Regions from separate parts of the Sutcliffiella cohnii genome, predicted to be linked through region 1. Evidence: riboswitches for the same ligand, from Rfam matches in the RefSeq annotation. Region 1 holds a riboswitch; each other region holds the start of a gene.
What was found. A riboswitch is a leader RNA that binds a small molecule or an ion and turns the genes downstream of it on or off. The one in region 1 is predicted to bind S-adenosylmethionine.
Positions count from the first base shown of each region.

Region 2: another riboswitch for S-adenosylmethionine. It lies ahead of BC6307_RS08595 (hypothetical protein); the one in region 1 lies ahead of mtnK (S-methyl-5-thioribose kinase).
Region 3: another riboswitch for S-adenosylmethionine. It lies ahead of BC6307_RS15325 (sugar ABC transporter substrate-binding protein); the one in region 1 lies ahead of mtnK (S-methyl-5-thioribose kinase).

Region 1 is NZ_CP018866.1:1,848,943-1,857,371, reverse strand. It holds gene BC6307_RS09140 (pyridoxal phosphate-dependent aminotransferase) at 1-108, opposite strand, end outside; gene BC6307_RS09135 (carbon-nitrogen family hydrolase) at 285-1,070, shown strand; gene cspD (cold-shock protein CspD) at 1,376-1,573, opposite strand; SAM riboswitch class I at 2,391-2,547, shown strand; gene mtnK (S-methyl-5-thioribose kinase) at 2,649-3,836, shown strand; gene mtnA (S-methyl-5-thioribose-1-phosphate isomerase) at 3,849-4,895, shown strand; gene BC6307_RS09115 (DUF2087 domain-containing protein) at 4,955-5,533, opposite strand; gene BC6307_RS09110 (IS1182 family transposase) at 6,115-7,572, opposite strand; gene BC6307_RS09105 (IS110 family RNA-guided transposase) at 7,929-8,429, shown strand, end outside.
Region 2 is NZ_CP018866.1:1,743,030-1,751,458, reverse strand. It holds gene BC6307_RS08625 (alpha/beta hydrolase) at 1-923, opposite strand, end outside; gene BC6307_RS08620 (hypothetical protein) at 1,078-1,527, opposite strand; gene BC6307_RS08615 (hypothetical protein) at 1,747-2,235, opposite strand; gene BC6307_RS08610 (hypothetical protein) at 2,300-2,560, opposite strand; gene BC6307_RS08605 (alpha/beta fold hydrolase) at 2,644-3,525, opposite strand; gene BC6307_RS08600 (NUDIX hydrolase) at 3,655-4,269, opposite strand; SAM riboswitch class I at 4,433-4,537, shown strand; gene BC6307_RS08595 (hypothetical protein) at 4,615-4,815, shown strand; gene BC6307_RS08590 (YjdJ family protein) at 4,908-5,372, opposite strand; gene BC6307_RS08585 (GNAT family N-acetyltransferase) at 5,406-5,867, opposite strand; gene BC6307_RS08580 (DUF6886 family protein) at 5,936-6,454, opposite strand; gene BC6307_RS08575 (SMI1/KNR4 family protein) at 6,485-6,901, opposite strand; gene BC6307_RS08570 (DUF1835 domain-containing protein) at 6,924-8,033, opposite strand; gene BC6307_RS08565 (AraC family transcriptional regulator) at 8,097-8,429, opposite strand, start outside.
Region 3 is NZ_CP018866.1:3,045,967-3,054,395, forward strand. It holds gene BC6307_RS15300 (hypothetical protein) at 1-350, opposite strand, end outside; gene BC6307_RS15305 (hypothetical protein) at 559-918, shown strand; gene BC6307_RS15310 (hypothetical protein) at 911-1,447, shown strand; gene BC6307_RS15315 (ABC transporter permease) at 1,495-2,493, opposite strand; gene BC6307_RS15320 (sugar ABC transporter ATP-binding protein) at 2,483-3,988, opposite strand; gene BC6307_RS15325 (sugar ABC transporter substrate-binding protein) at 4,051-5,160, opposite strand; SAM riboswitch class I at 5,307-5,415, opposite strand; gene BC6307_RS15330 (hypothetical protein) at 5,540-5,827, opposite strand; gene arsC (arsenate reductase (thioredoxin)) at 5,967-6,386, opposite strand; gene BC6307_RS15340 (arsenic transporter) at 6,411-7,709, opposite strand; gene BC6307_RS15345 (ArsR/SmtB family transcription factor) at 7,723-8,067, opposite strand; gene BC6307_RS15350 (class I SAM-dependent methyltransferase) at 8,298-8,429, shown strand, end outside.

The sequences.
Region 1 (8,429 bases):
AATGACATCATGACCTAATGCAACTACTTTTCCGCTCTTTTCAACAAGGGATGCAAAAAATTGTTTCGGTAACGTTTGTAACAATTTTGATTGTTTAAAGTTTTTCATTTGTACACCTTCTTAAAAAAATGTTGAAATACTAGTGACAAATCATATAATGTTAAAAGCAAAATGTAAAGAGTTTTTTGAAATTTTCTGTAATGGGCTATACACAATGAATAATAAATTGTAAATTAGATGCAGGTAGCAGAAAACGACGAAGGCTAATAAAGGGGGACTTTTATATGTCATGGAAAGTAGCTTGTATTCAGTTTGATATAACGTTCGGTTCACCGCAAGAAAATGTTAAAAAAGTAGAAAAATTGATTATGGAAACTGTACAGAAATATAGCCCTAAAATTATCGTATTACCAGAGTTATGGACGACAGGGTACGATTTAACCCGGTTAGACGAAATTGGTGACAATAACGGTGACACTACTAAAAAAACACTTCAAATGTTAGCAAAAAAACATAATGTTCATATTGTCGGTGGTTCCGTTGCTAAAAATACATCTAAAGGTACATATAACACCATGTACACTGTAAACGACGAAGGCGATATTGTAGGTGAATATAGTAAGCTACATTTGTTTCAGTTAATGTATGAGCATCTATACTTACAACCAGGAAAAAATGATGGATTATTTCAACTAGATGGGGAAACTTGCGCTGGAGTTATTTGTTACGATATTCGCTTTCCTGAGTGGATTCGTACCCATACAACGGGAGGCGCAAAAGTGGTTTTCGTCGTTGCGGAATGGCCATTATCACGGCTCGAGCATTGGAGAGCTTTATTAATTGCTAGAGCTATTGAAAATCAATGCTATGTAGTTGCAGCTAACCGTGTTGGGAAGGACCCTAATAACGTATTTGCTGGCCATTCAATGATTATCGACCCATGGGGGGAAGTTTTAGCGGAAGGTTTGGAAGACGAAGCAATCGTTGTTAGTGACATTGATTTAGAAAAAGTGGAGAAGGTTCGGAAGCAAATACCGATATTCGAAGATCGGAAACCTAGTTATTATTAATACTATGTTAAAAGCATTGTAGCGTTATTGTTGCAATGCTTTTTTATTTTTATAGTATACATTTTTAAAAAACCTTTGGGGCAATTCTGAAAATAGGCTAGTAGTATGTTAGTTCGTTTCTCTTCGCGTTCAGTCATTTGATTTTCACGAGAGTATGTTGAGCGTTCCCTCCCCTTCCACTGCTTTTACTAACACGGTGGAAAAATCCTCCTGTTTATATTCTTTATGGTTCCTATTATGTTACATATTTATTAACTTAAAAAGGACTCCAAAATTGGAGTCCTTTTATTATTTGGCTAGCATTATTATTTTTGAACGTTAGCAGCTTGAGGTCCACGAGCACCTTCAACGATTTCGAAAGTAACTTCTTGACCTTCTTCTAAAGATTTGAAACCTTCGCCTTGGATAGCAGAGAAGTGAACGAATACGTCGTCTTGACCTTCAACTTCGATGAAACCGAAACCTTTTTCTGCGTTAAACCATTTTACTTTACCTTGTAACATTTTTTGTTCCTCCTTGCGGGTTAACCCACGTAAAAATTTATTACTATTCTTGCTCGTTCACAAAACACTTCCAGACGAAATTGCTATTATTTCTGACTTTCCACATTATTTTCACGAACAAAAATAATAACTTTATAATAACAGGAATATTGAAAAAGTTCAAGACATACAAACGATTTTACCTAGTAGAAAAATAAATTCGGGCAGTTGTCAAGTAATTTTCGGTTGCTGTTAAATATTCGAACAGTTGTATGTAATTTCTCATTGCTGTTAAGTAATTTCGGGTAGTTGCTAAGTAATTTTCGAGTGCTGTTAAGTAATTTCGAATTGTTGTTAAGTAATTTCCGAGTGCTGTTAAGTAATTTCGAATAGTTGTTAAGTAATTTCCGAGTGCTGTTATGTAATTTCGAATTGTTGTTAAGTAATTTCCGAGTGCTGTTAAGTAATTTCGAATTGTTGTTAAGTAATTTCCGAGTGCTGTTAAGTAAAATCAGTCGTCATGCACACTTTCTAAATTGCACGTAAAAAAATTCATCCATCTTGCATAGAGAACCGTCTTTTACTTTTGAAAGTTGACAATTTGCGCTTAAAATCTGATGTAAATTAGCATTCTCGCTCCGATAACAGTAACATTTATTATTTTAAACCGTCTGAGTGGGGCTAATGTGCTAAATTCATCTTTGAAGAGCAAAGAAAATAACAAACACTTCATTATTTTTAAAAATTTTCTTGACAATTATTACTTTTACAAGTTATGATTCTCACCAAGTGATATTTTACAAAAATACATACGAACGTAGTATTAACTACTACGAATCTCTTATCAAGAGCAGGTGGAGGGAATTGGCCCGATGAAACCCAGCAACCGACCGTAATATTGTCGTGAGACAAGGCGTTCTAATAGAACGCCGAAGCTTTTGCTTCGTAAGGCACGGTGCTAAATCCAGCAGAAATTACTTTCTGGCAGATAAGAGGTGCGAAGAATCGAACCTTCAAGCCTCTTTCAATATGGAAAGAGGCTTTTGTTATTTTTTTAACGAAAGCCTCCTACACACTTTTTATGGAGGGTTAAACAATGACAACATTAACTAAAACGTACGAACCATTAACAGAAACTACTGCAATCGAACTAGCAATTAAACTACATTTCTTTGAAAATAGCACTAGCATAAACTGTAAAGAAATAGGTGACGGCAACTTAAACTTAGTCTTCCACCTTACAGACGAAAATAACAAAGGTGTAATTATAAAGCAGGCATTGCCTTATGCAAAAGTCGTAGGGGAAAGTTGGCCACTTACTTTAAAGCGTGCTCAAATTGAAAGTAACTCATTAAAAGAAGCTGCCAAACACGTTCCTTCGCTCGTTCCAACAGTTTATTATACGGATGAACATTTAGCGATTACTGTTATGGAAGATCTTTCGCATTTAACGATAAGTAGAAAAGGCCTAATGAATGGTGAAGACTATCCTTTACTATCAGAGCATATCGGACAGTTTTTAGCCAAAACGCTATTTTACACTTCTGATTTCGGCTTAAATCAACAAAAGAAAAAACTTTTACAGCAACAATTCGCTAACCCAGAACTATGTAAAATTACAGAGGATTTAGTGTTTACAGATCCATTTTATGATAGTGAAACGAATAATTTCGAGCGTGAATTATTACCTGTCGTATCCGAGATTTGGAACGATTCTTCTCTTAAACTTGAAGTAGCAAAGTTGAAATATTCATTTTTAACAAATGGTGAAGCTCTACTACACGGGGATCTTCACACAGGTAGTATTTTTGCTAGTAATAATGAAACGAAAGTGATTGATCCAGAGTTTGCTTTTTTCGGTCCTATTGGGTTCGATGTTGGTCAATTTTTTGCTAACCTTATCGTAAATGCCCTTAGTAGAGAGCCACAAAAGCAAGGTGTATTATTTGATCATATAAATAAGACTTGGGACGTTTTTACGACTGAATTTACAAAACAATGGACTTTAGACAGTGTTGAATATTTTACGAAAACTGAAGGATATTTGTCCTACGTTTTTCAATCAATATTGGAAGACACAATTGGATATGCCGGTTGTGAATTAATTCGTCGTACCATTGGCCTTGCTCACGTAGCCGATTTAGATAACATCCCTTCCATAGAAACACGATTAAAAGCGAAAACAAAAGCTCTGCAACTTGGCAAATATTTTATTTTGAATAGAGCCAATATTCACTCTGTTGAAGATTTCATCCAAGTTAGCTTACAACATGTACAACAATAAGGAGTAGATATAATGACAACTGTAAGAAACATTCCCATTTCTGTCGAATGGAAAGATACGTATATAAAACTATTAGACCAGCAGAAGCTACCGAACGAAACTGTTTATGTACAATTAAAGACGATTGAAGATGTATGGGATGCAATCGTTACGTTAAAAGTTAGAGGTGCGCCTGCGATTGGGATTGCAGCGGCATATGGGTTAGCCCTTTCCACTAAACAATATAATGTAGAGTCTATGGATGAATTTAAAGATCTTTTCATTAAAGATATAGCTTATTTAGCGAGTTCTCGCCCGACAGCCGTGAACCTATTTTGGGCGTTAGAAAGATTAACAAATGTTTTACATGATAGCAAATCTGTAAACGAAGCAAAAACCAATATAGTTCACGAAGCGATACAAATTCAAGTGGAAGATGAAGCGGTTTGCCACCAAATTGGCGATAACGCCCTCTCTTTACTTCAAAAAGGCGATAAAGTTATGACCATTTGTAATGCTGGTTCTATCGCAACGGCTCGATACGGAACTGCTTTAGCTCCCTTTTACCTTGCAAAAGAAAAGGATTTTCCACTTTCTGTTTTTGCATGTGAAACTAGACCAGTTTTACAAGGTGCTAGATTAACAACATGGGAGTTACAACAAGCTGGTGTGGATGTGACGTTAATAACCGATAATATGGCTGCCCATACGATTATAGCTAAGCAAGTTTCTGCTATTATCGTTGGTGCCGACCGTATAACTGCAAACGGAGATACAGCTAATAAAATCGGTACATTAGGTTTGGCCATTTTAGCGAAACATTTCAACATTCCTTTTTACGTCGCTGCACCTTTATCAACTTTCGATATATCATTAAAAACTGGAGCTGAAATTCCAATTGAGGAACGAAGTGAAACAGAGGTTACGACAATTGCTGGCGTGAAAGTTGCTCCAGACGGAGTTTCTGTTTTTAATCCAGCCTTTGATGTAACACCGAATGAATATATTACAGCAATTATTACGGAAAAAGGAGTTATACTAGGAGATTTAAAAGAAGAAATAGTTAAGTTATTTCAGTAAAGTTTAGACGTTTGGTGATTTACCAAACGTCTCTTATTATTCTTAAAAGCTTGATTCCCTTATTCTATCTTAGCCCACATTTCTTTTGGATTTAGCTCATAAATACCGTTTTCTCTATACATATAGTGATTGTTAATAAATTCGCGTCTTATTGTAGCGTAGTCTTCATGATATTTTTTAATATACTCATTAATCTCTTGTTCTGTATATTTCTTCCCTAGTGTTACTCCTTCTAACATATGCTCAAAAATCATTAATCTTTTCTTTCGTTGAGCAGGAATTGTTTTTAATCTGCCATCAGGCAATAAAAAATTTTTAATAATATCTTCTTTTTGTTTTCCCATTACATCCATCCCCTTTTTCGCTCGATCCATTACTTTTAAAATAGATTCATTAAAAAACTTTAAATCTTTTTCATTTAAATAATAATAAATCGTATTTTTCTCTCGCTTCTCTTTTATTGCACTAACTTCTTTTAGCTTATTCATATGGTGAGATATCGTTGGAGGTGTAACACCAAGCTTCTCCGCTAATTGTTGGCCTGATAAAGGTTCCTCCGCGGCTAAAAGGATGAGCAGTTTAATTCGCGTTTTATCCCCTAACGCCTTATAAAAGTTAACCATTTTATTTAATTGCATCTTTCAAAACCTCCACTAATTAGAAAACCATCTAATTAGATAATAATCTAATTAGATGGTTTTTTCAACATTATTTACCAAGCCTATACAATATTTGTTGTTTTTGTTCTTTATCAATTACATGTAATTTACTTAAAACTTCCGTATAAAAAACTAATTTTTTCCGTTTACGCATTAAAAACACCCCTTATGTTGTATTAATGCAACTTTTTTTGTATTAGTAAATTATATGCAGTCTATTGGCTTTTAAAAACTTGTCCAAAAAAGAAATATATTGTTATCTCCATTTTTACTCAACAAAGAGAGGTCGGGACATTACTATTTTGATCTAATAAATAAACGAACAGAAAATTGTAGAGTGGAAATAACCCGCTCCGGAAATATACTTCGCTTTCCGCGGTCGGCTGGTGAGCCTCCTCGTGCTAAAGCACTGCGGGGTCTCACCTATGCCTTACCTCGAAGCTGCTGAAAAAGGTTGTTATATTTAAACCAGATAAAAATTTATAGAAATAAAAGGAGTACTTTTTGATTTTTAATCAGAAAATACTCCTTTTTATCTCCTTCACAGGTCAATTTCTTACCTATTTTTCATTTATTAGTTTGATTATCCTCTTCATATTAGTGACAAATATGGTGGTAGCTCCTTGTATTTTCATACCAAATAGACCCGAGGAATTGGCTTTTTTATACCCGTGTCTATGTTTTAATTCGCTATTTTTAGCCTCAATTTTGTAACGTGTTTTAGCTAATCGCTTAAATTCCTCTGTTTCTTGAAATGCTTCTTGGGAAAGGTGTTCCGAGGATTTAATCGATACTGAATACGTTTTGGTTTTGGCCCCTTCTATATAACAGCCATCGCGTAGCGGACAAACTTTACATTTCTCTACATCAAAAAAGTATTTCAACTGCGGATTCTGGGATGTATCTTGTCTTTTTTTAACTGACTTCTTATTAGCTAAATGGCCAGCGGGGCATACATACATATTTGCGTCCTTATTAAATTCAAATTCCTTTCCTCTTTTACGATTTCCGTTCGTAATGATAGGATGCAGGCGAGAAATTAATTGCTTTTCGTTCTCATTCATATATTGTAGATTATCTTTACTAGAGTATGCGGTATCTCCAACTACTGTATCCACCATGAAACCATTTTCCTCACTAGTCTCTACCAATTCTTTTAAGTACTTGGTATCGCTTTTCTCACCTGAGGTAACCACGGCAGCCGTAATAATGCGTTCATCTGACATCGCAATATGTGTCTTATATCCCAAAAAGGAATAATCTGAAGCTTTATATCCTTTTCGTGCATCGGGATCTCCGCCATAATTCGCTTCTTCTTGAATATCCTCCACAACTTCTTTTACCATGTTGATTTTTTCTTTAATAGCTGGCAACTGCTTTAATTGTTCCTCTTTTTCGAGAACCTCGAGTATGGCAGTGGTATAAGCTAACTCATCTTCTAATGAATCTGTGGCTGGTTTATCTGGGAACTTTTCTTTTATAGATGGTTGATGTTGATAGGCAACTTTCCGTAATGATTTAGATTTCTCTTGAACATATTCATTCGCTGTTTTGGAATGGAAACGTGATAATGTATGCGTGGCATCTACAATAATCGTGTTACTCTTTAAAACCTCGTGTTCCAATGCAAGTTCGACTGTCTTCGCCACAAGTACATTCATTAAGTCCTTATCTTTCAAACGTAGTCTTCGAAATTTGGTTAAAGTACTAGAATGGATAACAGAAGCCTCTGGGATAAGATCCAAAAAATATTTAAAAGACAAATCATACCTAGCTCGTTCAACTAAGTCTGCATCAGACAGATCATGTATTTGTTTTAGAAGTAAATATTTAAACATTCGAACAGGTGGTTCAGCATTTCTCCCAGTATCTAAACAATACTTATCTTCTAGTTCCTCTTCCACAAAACTAAAATCGACCAATTCCTTCATTTGACGAAGAAAGTTATCTTTCGGAATTAACATATCGTAAAGTTGGTAATGTGCGCTTAAAGGTAATGAAGGCTGTCGTTCTAACATTGGAAATCCCCACTTTTTAATATAATAGGTTAATTATATTAAAAAGTGGGGATATTGTGTATTCTTATAGGGACTTTTTCAGCAACTTCGCCTTACCTCCCGCAGTCTTTCATGTATTACAAGCTATACACCACAGAGAATGAAAATGGTTTTTGCGTGGCTATACTAATGCTACGGCTGGATGAGGAAGGTCGTGACTCCTTGGTGTGTGTGAGCCCTCCCCGCAGTCTGACTCCTTCGACCACGGTGCATCACAGATTGTTGCTCCCTTTATGGGAAGCACTCATGGTAGATTAACCCTATTCTGGTTGTTGCACCAGCCTCAAAACTTCTTCGCCGTAGAAAGGATGTTTTCAATGGAAGTAATCATTGAGAATGCTTGTGGTATGGATGTCCACAAGGATAGCATTACTGCATGTGCCATTACAGCAAAAGGAAAGGAGATTGAAACTTTTTCAACTAAAACTATATATCTTATAGAGTTGGTGGACTGGGTTAAGAAACACAACTGTACCCATGTGGCGATGGAAAGTACAAGTGTCTACTGGAAACCTATTGTCAATTTACTAGAAGCAGAAGGTATTGAATTTCTAGTTGTGAATGCTCAACATATTAAAGCTGTTCCTGGGCGTAAAACCGATGTGAAAGATGCCGAATGGATTGCCAAATTACTTCGTCACGGTTTACTTAAAGCTAGTTATATTCCTGACCGAAATCAGCGAGAATTACGTGAACTTGTGCGTTATCGTCGTAGCATAATTGAAGAACGTGCCAGACAATATAATCGGATTCAAAAAGTGTTAGAAGGAGCTAATATCAAGCTTGGCTCTGTTGTTTCTGACATTATGGGAGTTTCT
Region 2 (8,429 bases), 110 kb from region 1:
TCTGGATCTACTTTTTCCGCCTCTCCGTGACCAGCCCCAGGAATGACAAGCTTTTCTTTATCCACGGTTGTTGCTTCATATACTTCTTCTAACATTTCATACGGAACAAATGTATCGGCATCACCATGTATGAAAAGCATCGGTGTTACATTTTTAGCAACTTGGTCAACTGCTGACGCTTCGTATAAATCGTAGCCGGCACGTAATTTAGTTACTGTGTTAGCCGCATTCATTACTGGAAAGGGTGGTAAACCGAACAAATCATCTAACTGATACGTAAACACATCACTAACTGATGTGTAACCACAATCTTCAATAATAACTCTTACATTAGAAGGTAGTTCCTCACCTGATGCCATCATTACTGTTGCGCCACCCATAGAAATACCGAACAAGACAATCTCAGCTTCTGGATCCAATGCAATTATTTCATCAATCCATTGCAACATGTCTAGTCGATCATGCCAACCCATTCCGATGTAGTTACCTTCACTATTACCGTGTCCACGAAGATCAGGTGCTAGTACGTTAAACCCTTCTTCATAAAAATTGCGAACCCACCTTGTCATACCTGCCGCGCTGCTCGTATATCCGTGAGCCACAATTGCCCACTTAGAGTTTGAATCACCGTTTTTATACATATCAGCATGTAGTTTTAATTGAAGCTTATCATTTGAAACGATGGACATGGCAGTCGGCGGGTACTCGAGTTTAAACTGATTATCAGCGACCCGTGCCTCTTCCGCTACGTCCGCCATCGCCATTAGAGCTTCGCTATCTTCCAAATGTGGATTCTCATCTAAATATTCTTTTTCATCATTTGCATTCAGTGCAAAATTATAAAAATAATTACCAATTAAGCCGTAAGCAACCATTAATAAAATGACGCAAACAGATAAAATAATGACAAGTTTCTTTTTCATTTTTCTCTCCCCAATTACTCTCTTAATCTACGAAACGTAAAACTATTTATTTTTATTGTGATTTTATCTTATCATAGCGTAACTAATTTATAATCTATAAATAATAGAATAATCCGAATTAAACTCAAAAACGTTGGTTCATGACAGACCAACGCTAATGTCTAATTCTCCTCGCAAATTTAAACACTAGATAAAGTACATATAAGGAGAGAAAATAAATAACCGCTGAGTAAACAACACTCCAATTTCTATAATGTAATACGTTAATGTAAACTGAAAATAATTCAAGTAAAACAAATATAATAGTCCAAACTGAAATATATAAAAACTTTCGAAATTGATTACTAAATAGAGGAAAATAGTTAAAAGCTATATATAATACAATCGCCTCTCCTGCAACGATGAACAAATATTTCCATTCCACTAGCATTTCATCAAAATACCAGTATAAATTGTATTTGTTATCAAGGTACATATCTGTTAACAAATTCAATATGATGGCAAATTGTAATGTAATAATAAGTTCTTGTATAGGTTTTTTTCTAGGTATGAATATAGCTATAACTAGAAATACAATGACCATTATAAGATAGAGAACGAACAACAAGAACACCTCATTTTTGTAAAACAATATGTATTATTATTACTACCTTTACTCATTTGATTCGTTTAGTTTTATATATCATCCACTTTGTCTAATAATCCCATAAAAAATGCCCGAAAAGAAAAATCCCAAGCATATCATATATGCTGACTTTTCCAATCGAGCCTTTGTTCACTTTTTTAAAAAGTTTGAGTGGTTCTACGCACGCTCAAATAACCGTTAGGACTTCCAGTTTTCCACCTTTTCATCCATCTCCTTCATTAATTTATTTATATGAACAGATGAATAATTAAATATTTTACTATGGATACGATTAGGGAACAATTTTTTAATATCTTTCTCATAATAGGAGCCGTCACCAGGCATTGTGTAACTTAAGATTTCTAAGCCTCTTTCACTATCATTAACATGTAGAACGAGCGGAACCGACATAGATGTACCGGACTCTATTACTTTATCCTCTATGTAGTATTCAGAAATTAACGCCCAAACGTATATTTCTCCTAGTTTTTCATTCGAAGCTAGCACTTCGTAGGCAGTAAAAATTTCTCCTCCAAAGTTCGGTTCTATTACTTCCTGCTTTAAGTATTTTTCTATTGTTCCTTCTTCTTCTTTCGTAAGGCTAATCTCTCCAGCTTTTACGATTGTTTGGAAACCTACTAGTACGAGCACCACAACTATTAATAACAAAAACCATTTTCTCCCCATACATCATCCTCCAATAAATAAATTTAAAATATCAGACGATACAAAGAACAAAATGGTTTCAAAATTAATTTATTATAAACAAAACTAATGCAATCGTTAAACCGATATTAATACTTACATCTTTTACAACGTTTCGTTTTTCTCTTCTCTTTTCCAATATAGCTAGTATTTTTCCTCCAATTATTAATACAATCGGCACAGAAATGAACGTTTTGCTAACAAATGCATTTACGGAGTAGTCTCCCATTAATGGGATGAATATTAAAAGAACAGTAATTAATAAAGCTAATATGTAAAAACCATATCTTACATTGTAAAATTTCATACATTATTTCTCCTTAAGCCTATTTTCATTTTTTTAATTATAATAGCTTTTTTCCTAAGTAAAGGTCCCACCAAACAATGACTCTATATAAAGTTTTGTTTACTATCTTCAAAACTAAATAAAATCTCTTGGCAAATCTCCATAAATTTTTTACTATTTTCAAAATGAAGATCATGTCCTTCTTTTTCAAAATAGATTAATTTTTTCGCTGGGCTTTTAATTAGCTCATAGTACTCCTCTACTATTGTAGTTGGCGTTATATAATCGTACTTCCCTGCTAGAAAATACACCGGAATAGCGACTGATGTTACCTGCTCTTTAAAATTTATCGTCAACATCTCGTCCCTTAGACTTTTTACTAAATAGTTTGTACCTCTGAACCACTTAAACGTATCTGTTAATCTATAATGCTTAGACTCTATCATTTCTTTTAAATAATCATTCCATAGGCTCGTTTTTTGTTGATACTTATAGCCGCCATACTTATCTAGAATATTTCTAAATAGAGCAGTTTTGTATAGAGTTGGATACGGAGGTGGTCCTATTTTTTCTAATTTTTTTCGATTAGAAATGTCATTATTCAACTTAGATTGTTTTAAGGCGTAATCATAACCTATTATTTCGCCTTCTAATAAGTTAATAACTTGACCAATTCCTATATAACATTGAAATAAATGCGGATATTTTTGTACCGCTAACAAGCCAATGATGCTCCCCCACGAATGACCGACTAAAAGGATCTTATTCTTGTTAAAGCGTTTCATTAGCATTTCAGCTAAAACTTTTGTATCCTCCAAATATTGATTAATCGTTAATGGTTCTTTAGTAATTTTACTATTGTAACTCTTCCCTGAACCTCTTTGGTCCCAATCAACAACAATGAAACTTTCCTCTAAATCTTTAAAATAATTATCTACACAATAAATTTGAGCGGCTCCTGGACCACCATGTAGAAAAAGAAGAATTGGGTTATTTTCATTTTTACTTCTTATATAAATCCATTGCTTATCTCCGTTAATACTTACAGTTTCTAAAGAGTTGATTCAAAACACCTCCTGCATCAATATAAGTCACTATCTCTAAATACCGAATAATTAGTCAAAATAGACAGGCTCTTGAGGATTATGTAGATGTTTAAAAGCTAGTTGAATTTGGGATTTTGTATTTCTTGCTACAGATAATTTGGGTAGTTCGTTTTCATCGAAAAAGCCAACTTCACTAGTTTCCAGCCCTGATTGTGCATGGCCCCCGATAATTTCACATTGAATAAACATTTTATAAACATGATATGGTGACGGAGGATGCGGATGGCACTTTTTATCCATTACCGCTATCAATTTTTTAGCTTTTACTTCATATCCAGATTCTTCTTTTACTTCTTTTACAGCCACTTCACTCGGTGTTAGGCCGATATCCCCCCAACCGCCTGGTAAAGACCATTCCCCATCATTTTCCCTAACTAATAAAATTTTATTTTCCTTAAAAACTACTGATCTTATATCTACTTTTGGAGTAGCATAACCAGTTTCGTTTGCAAATAATTTTTTTATTATTGAATTGTCTATATCTGTATGTTGAGACATTATTTCTACACTAATATCTCTTATCTGCTCAAACCGCTCCATATCATAAACATCTTTTGAATACGTTAATCCCGCCTGGGCAATCGATTGAAGCTGTTTTGCCCATTCTAACCATTTAGGTTCCATTTTGTTTCACCGCCAAAATATGGATTTTCTTAATATTAATTTAATTATAACCAATATCATTAATTAAACCACCCCGGACTATCACTATCTTTAAGATACATGTAACAAACCATTAATTCATAGTAGACAAATCGGAATAATATGTATATCATAATATTATATTTACTTATCAAGAGAGGTAGAGGGACTGGCCCGATGATACCTCAGCAACAGGTTCCTTTTGAACACTGTGCTAAATCCTACAAGTTTTTCACTTGGAAGATAAGTTGGTTTTCATTACATTTCTTAAAATCTTCTTATCTTTTATTAGTCTTCAAAACATGGATATTTTAAGGAGAGGATTTTATGAGTTTACTTAACGAAGTTGTAGAAGTAAGAAAAATGGAGATCATTTCAAAATTACTAGAACATCATCAATTTTATAAAAAAGAAGATGCATTACTTGATTTGACGCTTTCAGAGTTGGAATATGAATATTACAAAGTCCAGTCCAACGTACATCCACATACTGGGTTTAGCTCCATCCGGTTAAAGAAGTTTTCATAAAACTCTATTACGATTAAAAAAGGACTCTGTATTTGAGTCCTTTTACAATTGTGCTTGTTGACAAATTATTCTTGTTCATATGAAATTATAATTTATGCAGTAGTTTCCCTTTTGCTACCTAAAAACTTCATGCAAATCGTTGTGGCAATACATACAATACCAGTTAACATACTAAAGTAAAAAAAGACGTTCCCACCTATTGTTGATGAATTAGAAACTAAATAACTTAGAAAAAATAAGGATGCAGCTACAAAACTTAAAAAATATATAAAGTGTTTAGTATTAAGGACTTGGAAACTAACAAGAATTAATAGATACAAAAAACTGATTAACATTACTAATGGAAATGTCGGATGGAATTTCGCCGCATAAACAAAATAATCTAGCTGTGATATTTGGTTTCCATTCTGAATTTCTCCATTAAGCTGAGTAAACGGAGTGGAATATTCCCATTCCCACGGATGATCGATTATCGCGCTACCTTCGTACCAAGAAACAAAAGTAGAAAACAATAGGATCATCATTGCTACTCCGAGTTGAAAGAAAAACTTAAACAAGACAGTTCACTACCTTTCTCATAAACATCCAATTTAACCAGGAAAATATTCCATCGGCTCTGTACAATGTTTGTAACCATTTTTCTTATAATAATTAATAGCTTCGTCACTTGGCCATACGATGACGAATTCGTAATTATTTTCTTCTATCCATTTATTTATGTAACTTAGAAGTTCACTACCAACACCCTTCCCTCTATATGCTGGAACAGTGTATACGTTTGTCATGTAGGCGAACGGATAAGTTACCCTACCAGGTCGCGGAACCTTTTGGATTAATTCGATGTAAATATGAGATACAACTTTTTCATCTTCTTCGACTACCCAAATGAACCATTGATTGCCGTTTATAGCACCTTCTAAAAAAGAGTGGCATTCTTTTTCAAAGTCTTCAAATGATGCGTTTCGTTTACTTTCATCATGCTCAATCGTAAAATCCCATCTCATTTGTATTAATTGCTTAATATCTTTTGTTTGTGCAAGTCTAATTTTCATCTTTCCATTCTCCCCCTTGCTTAACAGCAAACCCTTTTCGAGTAGGGTCTGCTAGCCATAAATATTAACTAGTTCCTTTGTGCATTTCCCATTTTGCACATGGACCAATCAAAGCTTGTTGTTTGAATCTTTTCACATAAATCCCAAAGGCTATCAACTATTCTTACTTCTACTTTTCGATGGATTAATTCCATCAATAAATCATTCACTACAAATCTATTGATAGGAACTTGAGTTTTTTCACTTACATAATAGCCCGCACACCTGTCGAGTAGATAAAAATCAGTACTGTTAAATTCATATAAGTATAATGTAGTATCTCTCATAGTAGAAAACCACTTATGCTCAATGGCAACAACGTGGTTTGTAGTTTTAGAAGACATATAGCGGTTTTTATCGTCCTCTGTGGTACGCTCGTTACAATGATATGTAACTCTCGGACAATTTCTAGGTGTTAAGAAGTTAGGTAAACATTTTTCATTAATTGCCCAAACTAACCCTTTACTTTGATCCATATCTTGTCTAGTAGGTATTCGAGGTACGAACTTTGAAATGTCAGGTTGTTCGCTTACGTGAAAAAGTCGCATAATTCCTCCTTTGGCTCTCAATTAATAGTATCAAATTGAAATTTCGCCCAGTATCCAGCCTTTTAGAAACTCTTCTAACGACGGGGAGATTATTTTCACACGACCATCCTCGTGATTCCAGCAATATATGCATTCATTTTGCTGCATTCCGTCTACAAAAGAATAGCCAAATAAATCTCCGTTCCCTGCATCTGAAATAAATAAAAAGTTATCCATATTATTATGTAAGTTTCTAGCAAACAGGTTTTCACGTATCATTTGTTCGGTTGACCAAATGTATGAAATCCCATAATGACCAAATACACCATTTGTCTCTTTGTATAGTTCCAATATTTTTGCTGGGATTTTTACATGTAAGTTATCTTCAACTGATTGTAGTTCAAATTTTGTTACAGGATTTTGAAACTGACACTCTACTGAAATATTGCTTAAGTAGTCCTTCCACATCTAATAACCACCTACAATATTATTAAGAACGCAATTTAACACTATAATGCCTTATCGATTTCGGTATACCTTTCAACTCAAATACCCCATGATAAATTAAATACCGGATTCTATATTCTAAAAAGTGCGAATTAACAGGTACATTCGAATGCTCGATCAAATTACCGATAACCTGCCCAACTTTTATAAAGTCTCTTTTTTCTTGTTCTTTATGTAACCTTGCCAAAGTCCCGATAATTTGTTTGTCATAGTTGTCACTCGGTAAGCCAACTACTTTACCGTTGTCCCAAGCACGAAGCACTTCTTTCGTTTGAGATAAAGCCTCCCATTCTTTTAAAAGCTTTAATCTGAATTTTTGTGATAATGGTGGATTTTTCTTACTTTGTTCAAAAAGCAGTCTTAATATTTCAGGTTCGATCTGACCTGTATGAAGTAAAGGCTCTTTGGCATTAATATATTTTCTATAAAGTTCTGTAGAATTCATTAGAAAAATGTCATTATCTTTATTTCTTAACGCATATAGGATAAAACGAAGTCCTATTTGTTCATCAGCATTTTCTCCATACCAAAGATTGATCGGCACATCACTAGGTATATCCACTATTTGATGAATAGTAATATTTAGTTTATTACGATAATCGAAATCATCAAGCTCATAATTGATGTTATCAAATAGCCATTCTTCTCGGAGAGTTTGTCCTTTTTCTTCATGGAAATTCCACAACGGTCCAATGGATAAGAAATCTGGAAAACCAATAACAGTTTTAGGATTGTCTAGACCTACTCTTAATGAACCCGCTACATATTCTGGGGAAACGATGTGAACACTTGTCATGTCTGAAAGGTTAATTGAACGACGGTGTATTTGGATACAGTTATTTATTATATCTACCATTCTATTTAAGTCATCTTGTGAAATAAAGCACCCCTCACCTTTGAGTTGTTTCTTATTGTCAGGGTTAAAAAACTCAAATTCTTCTCCATCATTTAATTCATACGTTTCCCACTCGTTATACGTACTCAAATCCAAAAAAGTTACATATTTATCACATATTATTTTATAACAAAGTACTCGATTCGGTTCGATTAAAAAATAGACAAATGGAAATACAACTTTGAAATTTATAATCATCAACTCCTCTTTATTAGTATCAATCATCTAAAGCTATAGTAAATAACTTCCACATAAGAAGACCTAATCCTGCTCGTATTTTCTGCTTTTATTTTTGTATTTTTTATATGCTAATGGTGTCATGTTCATCGTTTTTCGAAACTTTTCAATGAAATAGCTGGTGCTGTTAAATCCTACCTGGTAAGCAACATCTGTTACATTCGATTCAGGCTGTTGAAGTAATAGTAAGCTTTTTTGAATGCGGTAATCGATTACGTAATTTAATGGTGATTTCTTTAAAATTCGTTTGAAATATCGACAGCACTCAGAACGACTTAAATGACCTGCCTTTGCGATATTTTCTAATTGAATTTTTTCCGCATAGTTATGGTGGATCCAATTTAGCATTTGCTTCAT
Region 3 (8,429 bases), 1.2 Mb from region 1:
TCTAAAGTTGTAGATTCATAAGACAAGTTATCAACGCTCTCTTTCGATATAGTTGTATAAAATAACGGCGATTGTGCAATCGGAACAAATTTCTCTTCACATATGACACCAATTTCAACTAATAATAATTTTTTCTCTTCGATTTCAGGAAATATCACGTGTCTCCTGTAATTCGGATGAACAATCTCTTTATATTCTTTGCCAGCACGTATATCATACAGTCGATAAAGATACTCCCACTCTTTCGAAGGTAAAAAAGTCTTAGCTACGTCTAGTTTCCAACGAGGTAATTTATAGTCTACTAATAAGGAATGATCCTTAGTCCAAATTAATTTTATTTCTTTATTCAAAAAGTCTCCCTCCTACCCTCATAAAATGTAGAAAAAATGCGTAAATTGTATAGGCTCTTTCTATGTATTAAGAAAAAACCTTCTTTTTCTTTATTGTCCATAAAACGGAAATTATTTTAACAGTATGTAACAATTACAAAAAACTAATGATTTTTTATAGTAGTTTAGTTTATTATTATAAAAGTGAACTTAAAAACGAGGTGAAAGCATGATTTATGCAAGTATAAGCCTTATCGTCATTTCCGCCGTTCTTATCGTTTTATCCTTCTTTCAACGTGACAAAATAAAAGAACTAGAAGAAGAAGTTGAACAATTATCTATGGAAGTTGTTCAAGATAAATATAAATTAGAACGAAAAATTAAAGTGTTAGAAGAGGAGCTACTTGTTGGAGCTAGCCCTTCAGAATCTTTTAAGTCTGGACAAGCGAGCGAAGAAGAGGTAGCGATATCCCTTTATCAAAAAGGATATACCGCTCAGCAAATTGCTCAGTTCACTTCTACACCTTTAGCTAAAGTACAAACTATGCTTCAATCTGTCCAAAAGAAAGGAGCGAATTCCTATGAATAATAGTATTCGCGCTTTTGCTATTGGAATCCTCTTTGCAACAGGAGTAACTGGGTGTGCATATGCATTTGAGGGCTCAAAAGAGGTAGTAATAGAGGAGGGACAAGTTCTTTCCTATGCAGAAGAAAATAGTTTAGTTGTATTATCAAAAGAAGAGTACGACCAACTACTACCACAATTAGATGACTTGAAGGATGAAACAACAGCAAAAGAATCAACCGAACCGGAAGAAGATAAGAGTGTAGAAGAAGAAGTAACGAAAGAAGAAAAAATTGAAGAAGAAGAAAAAGAAGAGCCGAAAGAAGAGAAAAAAGAAGAACCTAAAACTTATACATTAACAATTCGTGAAGGTATGTTGCTTCATGAGGCGACAAAAGAATTAGAAAACGCTGGAATTATTGATAATGCATTTAGCTTTAATCAATATTTAGAGAAGAATGACAAAAGTAAGCTAGTCCAAATTGGAACATTTGAATTAACTACAGGTCTTTCTTATCGTGAAGTAACGGCTATTATTACAAAAAATAGATAATGAATAGTTAATGTTTAACAGAGGAGGATCTATATTCCTCCTCTTTCTTATTTAAATTTATAATATGTTATCGCTAATGCTAATGCTAGTACTGCTCCTTTTACTATATCCATTGCATAATATGGAACACTCATCATCACTAATCCATTTTGTAGAATACCGATTAATACAGCTCCTATAAATGTCCCAAATGCATTTGGTTTACCAGCCCCAAGAACAGAGTACCCTATAAAAGCTGCCGCAACGGCGTCCATTAAATAAGGGGAACCTGCGTTAATTTCAGCCGTCATGACTCTTGACGCTAATACAATACCACCAAGTGCAGCGAAAAAGGCACTCATCAAGTAAGCAGCTACTTTATATTTGGAAACAGCTATTCCTGATAATCTAGCAGCCTCTGTATTTCCACCAATAACGTACATAGACCTTCCATGCTTCGTAAAGGTTAAAAAAACGTGAACAATAATTACAACAAGTAGCATAATGATAATAATCCAAGGAACTTGCCCAATCCGTGCAAACAATGAACTGATTGCACCTTCTGCGAACGTCCCGTCAGGCATCATCATGTTTTGTGAAACTGTTGCTCCTTTTGTATACGTTAATGCTACACCTTGAATAATAAACATCATTGCTAACGTTAGTAACATATCAGGGATTTTCACTTTCACAATGAAGAAAGCGTTCAAAGCCCCAACTAGTAACGCTGCCGCTAATGCGGATAGTATCGCTACTAATGTATTTTGCGAAAACCATACAAACATCGAAATAACGATAGCATTGGAAAGTGACGCTACCGAACCGACGGACAAATCAAAGCCATTCACTGTTAACGAAATCGTTATTCCAATTGCTATAATGGTAACGATAGATATGGAACGTAAAATACTAATTATATTATTGCTCTGTATAAAAGCGGGTTGTGAAATAGCAAAGAATGCAATTAATAAAATAATAGTTAAAATAGTCCCGTATTTATATAGAAAGGTAAACATATCCCACTTTTTTGTTATTGTCGCTTTTTTGGTAGATAGCTCATTTTCCATTGTCGGTGCCTCCTGTTGCATAATACAATATTTCCTCTTCACTCGTTTCAGAAGTAGTAACCTCTTTCACAATCTTGCCATCATATAAAACGTAAGTGCGGTTCGTTAACCCAATAATTTCTGCTGTTTCACTTGAGGCATAAAGAATTCCTTTCCCCCTCACTGCAAGCTGTTGAATTAATTCAAAAATATCTTTTTTTGCTCCAACATCTATTCCTTTTGTCGGTTCATCAAAAATATAAAGATCTGCATCTGTTAACAACCATTTCCCTATTACAATTTTTTGTTGATTTCCACCAGACAAAAATTGTACTTTTGTTTTAGACGAAGGCGCTTTAACTCCTAAACGATTAATTAACTCATTTGTCTTTTGATTTTCTATCTTTTTATTTAAAAAGTGATATTTATTAGAAACGACATGTAAGTTAGCGGCTGTCATATTTACTGCGACAGATTCAGAAACAAGAACACCTTCTTTCCTTCTCTCTTCTGGAATGAAGGCAATACCTTTAGAAACTGCATCTGTCGGGCTTTTAATCTTTACTTTTTCATTACCAATCATCACTTCACCTGAAGCAATTGGCTCACACCCAAATAAAGCTCTACATAATTCTGATTTACCTGCACCAACTAAACCTGCAATCCCTACTATTTCACCTTTTCTCACATGTAAATGTACATTTAATAACATATTAGAATCTGTTAATCCATTTACCTGTAGCAATGGTTCACCTATAGTAGCCTGACGTTTCGGAAATTGATCATCAAGTTTTTTTCCAAGCATAAGTTCAACTACTTTATTTGGAGTGGTTACATGTATTGCCTCGTGTGCAACTACTTTCCCATTTCTCATCACTGTAATTTCATCACATAACGCAAATATTTCAGGTAAGCGATGAGAGATAAATATAACTCCTACGTTTTTTCTCATTAACTCTCTGACAATTTTAAATAGCTGATCTGTTTCCTTCTTACTTAAACTAGCTGTCGGTTCGTCTAGCAAAAGAAATTTACAATCAGTCGTAAGAGCCCTTGCTATTAACACCATTTGTTTTTCAGCCAGTGTTAAATCCCGCACTAGTTTTGTAGAAGATACTTGCACATCCATGCTTCTTAAAATAGCTTCCGCTTCCTTATGCACTTTCTGCCAATTCACCCAAAATTTTTTCTCTACTTTATGCAACATAACGTTTTCGCCAACTGTTAAATATGGAATTAAACCAGTATCCACTTCTTGATGGACAATTTGGATCCCATATTGTAGAGCCTCTTTTGGCGAATTAACGAAAATTTTTTCTTCATTAATTATGATATCGCCTGTATAGTGGGTGTAACTCCCGGAAAGCACTTTCATTAACGTTGATTTCCCAGCACCATTTGCACCAATTAACGCATGAACTTTACCTGTTTCTGCGATAAAATGAACCTGTTGTAATGCTTTCACTCCAGGGAATTCAATAGAAATATTCTCCATGTTTAGTGTCATTTTCTTCATACTGTTCCCCCATTTGTAAAAGAAAAGGGAACACCCTCAAAAATCGAGAGTGTTTCCATTACTTATTTTGTATAGTGGGCTTTTAATACTTTCATCCATTCCTCTTCGAAGGCAGTTGAAACTCCCCAACCATCAACAATATCCGCTAAGTTAACCATATTAACTGGTTCAGTCGCCGTTTGTAATGCTTCTTGAGAAATTAATGATGCTTCTAAATCGTAAGTATCCGGAGTCTCTTCCCCAGCAAGCTTTTTCGCTAAAATTCTCATATTCACTGCACCAATTAACTTCGGATCAACTGCCGCTGTATATTCCCACGAACTTCCTTCTGATTGAATTTCTTGTAAATCTGCGTTCGAAACGTCGATACCGTAAATTTTTATTTCATCACGGCCAGCTTCTTTTATAGCACGAGCCGCCCCAATAGCGAATGCGTCCCACGTTGCAAAAATAGCATCAATTTCTCCTTTTCCATGCTTGTTTAACATTGCTGCAACAGCGTTTTGCGTTTGTACAGACGTATCTGAAGACGCTACACCAAACCGTTCTAATTCATTTATACCACTGTTTTCGTTTAACACTTGCTGGTATACCGCGTTTCTACGTACCATCGGCGGAAATCCATCTACCCATAAATAAACGATATTTGCTTCGCCATTGTAATCTGCTACTAACTGATCAAGAGCTAATTGAGCTAATGCTTCATCATCCTGCGACGTTAGTGTAACTCCTGAAACAGTAGCAATGTCCGGATTAGAATCAAATGTCACAACACTTTTTCCGTTTTCCGTTAGCTTTTTTACAGCATCTACTGTAGCAGCATCATCACCGTGTGAAATAATAAAACCATCAAAATCTTGATTTAACGCTTGTTCAATAGCATCATGAAATTTAGCAGTATCACCGTTTGCTGTAAAAACGTCAACTTCAAAGCCTAACGCTTCCCCTTCTTCCTTCGCTCCTGCTAAAAACTGAGTCGTATGGTCATCACCACCAATTTTTCGAATGACTTTAATTTTCGCACCTTCCCCGTTAGAAAAACGTTCTGGAACATTGTCAAATGAAACTGGCTCATTACTTCCTTGGTTTGTAGGCTGGTTATTGCTACACCCCGTTAGTATTAATGAAAATGCAAGTGCAGCTACAAAGAATCCTTTTATCCAATTTTTCATTGTTATTTCTCTCCTTTTTCAAGTCTCTTAATACCGACCTATTTCTCTTGATTTACAATCCACTGAGAGGGCTAAAGATATGTAAGTAAAATAAAAAACCTCTCTGATAAAAGAGAGGTTTTAAACGGCATAATCCGGTTTATCCTCTCTTATCTGTCAAAACAATTGCTTGTTTTGCAGGATTTAGCACCAATTCCATTATGGAACGGTTGCTGGGCATCATAGGGCCAGTCCCTCCGCCTCTCTTGATAAGAGATCAAGTATTAAGATTTATAATTTTTATATAACAATACTTTAAACTGTTAAAGTGTAGCTGTCAATGTTTTTTTAATTTTAATTATTTTCAATACAATCCGTTTACACTAAGAGCATCTATTAGTTAATCACAACAACAATTTAATTCTAATCCTTCAAAAACTAGCGCTTCGCCGTAAGGTCCTTCCTCAACTTTAAGAGTAACCCCTTTTAATAGTGACTCTACCTCTGGCTCCATCGCTATATTAATTTCATTAATCGTTACCACAATATCATCTTTTTTCGGATTATCTAATGAAATGCCTACTGGCGTATCTCCACATGTTGAATTATGAAATAATCGAACATTGTTTGCTTCATGTTCTTCTAATATATTTTCTAAAGCGATTTTTGCTTCATTTGAAATGTTCATATTTCATCCCACCTACATTTGTTAATGTCACTTTTACTATTTTCGGCTTTTAACAAATAAATGTAAAGAAATATGCTTTTCCTTAAAAATATCCAGACAAAAAAACAGCAACCCCTCATTTGGAGTTACTGTCTTTTAATTACTTACCTGTATCAGCAAATTGCTTTATGCGATCTCCAATTTCGTCACGAACTCGTTGGAAAAATGCCCATTTTTCTTCATCAGAACCTTCTGCCTTCGCCGGGTCATCAAATCCCCAATGAACTCTTTCCTTATTTGGAGGAGTTGCTGGACAAATATCATTAGCATGACCACATAAAGTAACAACTAAATCTGCTTTCTTTAAAATATCAGGGTCAATTGTATCCGAAGTTTGATTAGAAATATCAACACCAGCTTCATTCATCGCCTTTACTGCGTTAGGGTTCACACCATGTGCTTCAATCCCCGCACTGTAAACTTCCCACTCATCGCTTAAATATTTCTTTCCCCAACCTTCTGCCATTTGGCTTCTGCAAGAATTTCCTGTACATAAAAAGTAAATTGTTTTTTTGCTCATTTGTTTTATCTCCTTTTATTGTAATTAGCCAATAATTAATAGCCAAATATATAAACCAATTAAGGTTATGAATAAAGTTGGGACTGTTAAAATAATTCCTACTTTGAAATAATAGCCCCAAGTAATTTTTACACCTTTTAAGTTAAGTACATGTAACCAAAGTAGTGTAGCAAGCGACCCAATCGGTGTAATTTTTGGTCCTAAGTCAGAACCGATAATATTGGCATAAATGAGAGCTTCTCGTATTACACCCGAAGTATTTGTATCTTGAATTGCAATTGCATCTATCATAACAGTCGGCATATTATTCATAACAGATGATAGAATAGCAGCAATGAATCCCATCGAAATTGTTGCGACGAATAATCCTTGATCTGCAGCTTTTTGAATTACATCTGTTAACACCGAAGTTAAACCTACATTCCTTAAACCATACACAACGACATACATTCCTATAGAGAAAAACACAATTGCCCATGGAGCACCTTTTAATATCTTCGTCGTTTCAATTGCATCACTTGTTCTACTAATAAATAAGAAAATAATAGCTACTGTTGCTGCGACGAACGAAACAGGAATTCCACTGAACTCACTTACGAAATATCCAATTAATAAAAATGCTAATGCATACCATGAAAGCTTAAATAACTTTTTATCTTTAATTGCTTCAACCGGTTCCTTCAAATGAGTGGCATCATATGTTTTTGGGATGCTTTTACGGAAAAACAAATATAGAACTACGATACTAGCACCGAGAGAAAAGAAGTTAGGCACAATCATTCGAGATGCATATTCTACAAAACCTATTTGGAAAAAATCAGCCGACACGATGTTTACTAAGTTACTTACGACTAACGGTAAAGAAGCCGTATCTGCGATAAACCCACTTGCCATAATAAATGGAAGAATCATCTTTTCTTTAAAATTTAAGTTGCGGACCATCGCAAGTACGATTGGTGTTAATATTAATGCTGCCCCATCATTCGCAAAAAAGGCAGCTACAACCGCTCCTAACAACGATATATAGACAAACATTCTCACACCTGACCCTTTTGCAAACCTAGCCATATGAAGTGCAGACCATTCAAAAAATCCAATTTCATCTAGTATTAAAGAAATGATAATTAACGCAACAAAAGTAAGTGTTGCATTCCATACAATTCCAGTTACATCCCAAACATCTTGGAGTGAAACAACTCCTACTACTAGTGCAATAAGCGCACCAACACAAGCCGACCAACCGATGGAAAGCCCTCTTGGTTGCCATATAACAAAGATGAGTGTCGCAATAAAAATTGCAGACGCTAAAATAATATTTAACAACTGTATTCCCCCATTACTTACATGAAATTCGAAGTCCTTTTACTTCTAATTCATCCATTTTTTCTTGAAGATTAGGCACATGAGATAGAATGGATTTTAGAAGCGGATAATGATCATGTTGATCATTTAAAGAGTAAATAATCCATTGTCCTCTTCTTGATTCTTTTACTAAGCCGATATCCTTCAATTTTCGTAAATGTTGACTTATGGAAGGTTGACTCATTTTAAAAATTTCAACAAACTCACACACACAACATTCATGATGTTGCATTAGAGCAACCATCGATAAACGCGTTTTATCACTTAAAGCCTTTAGAGTTATAGCAGCATTTTCGATATGGTCTAAAGATTCGCTCATAGTATACCCCTTTCTTCTCCAATTCACATAACCAAATACTTATATAATCGAACGTTTATATAATAAAACACTTATATGTATTTTTCAATAGAAAACATATTAAGTTATTGTAAATTATTATTTAGCTTTTTTATCTGCTCTAACCAAATTTATCATCTTGTTCAAGTTTTCATCTATAAAGGTAAACTGATATAATAACATCAAAATAATAAAAAGTGGTGAAAAGAACCATGCTTGAATTGACAGATGAACGTGTTGTACCCGAAAAAATGAAACTAACAAACGGTTTACTTTTAGAGCATTTAGCTCGCTACCACTTTACTATTCCTTTTTTACACGGAAGAGTATTAGACTTTGCTTGC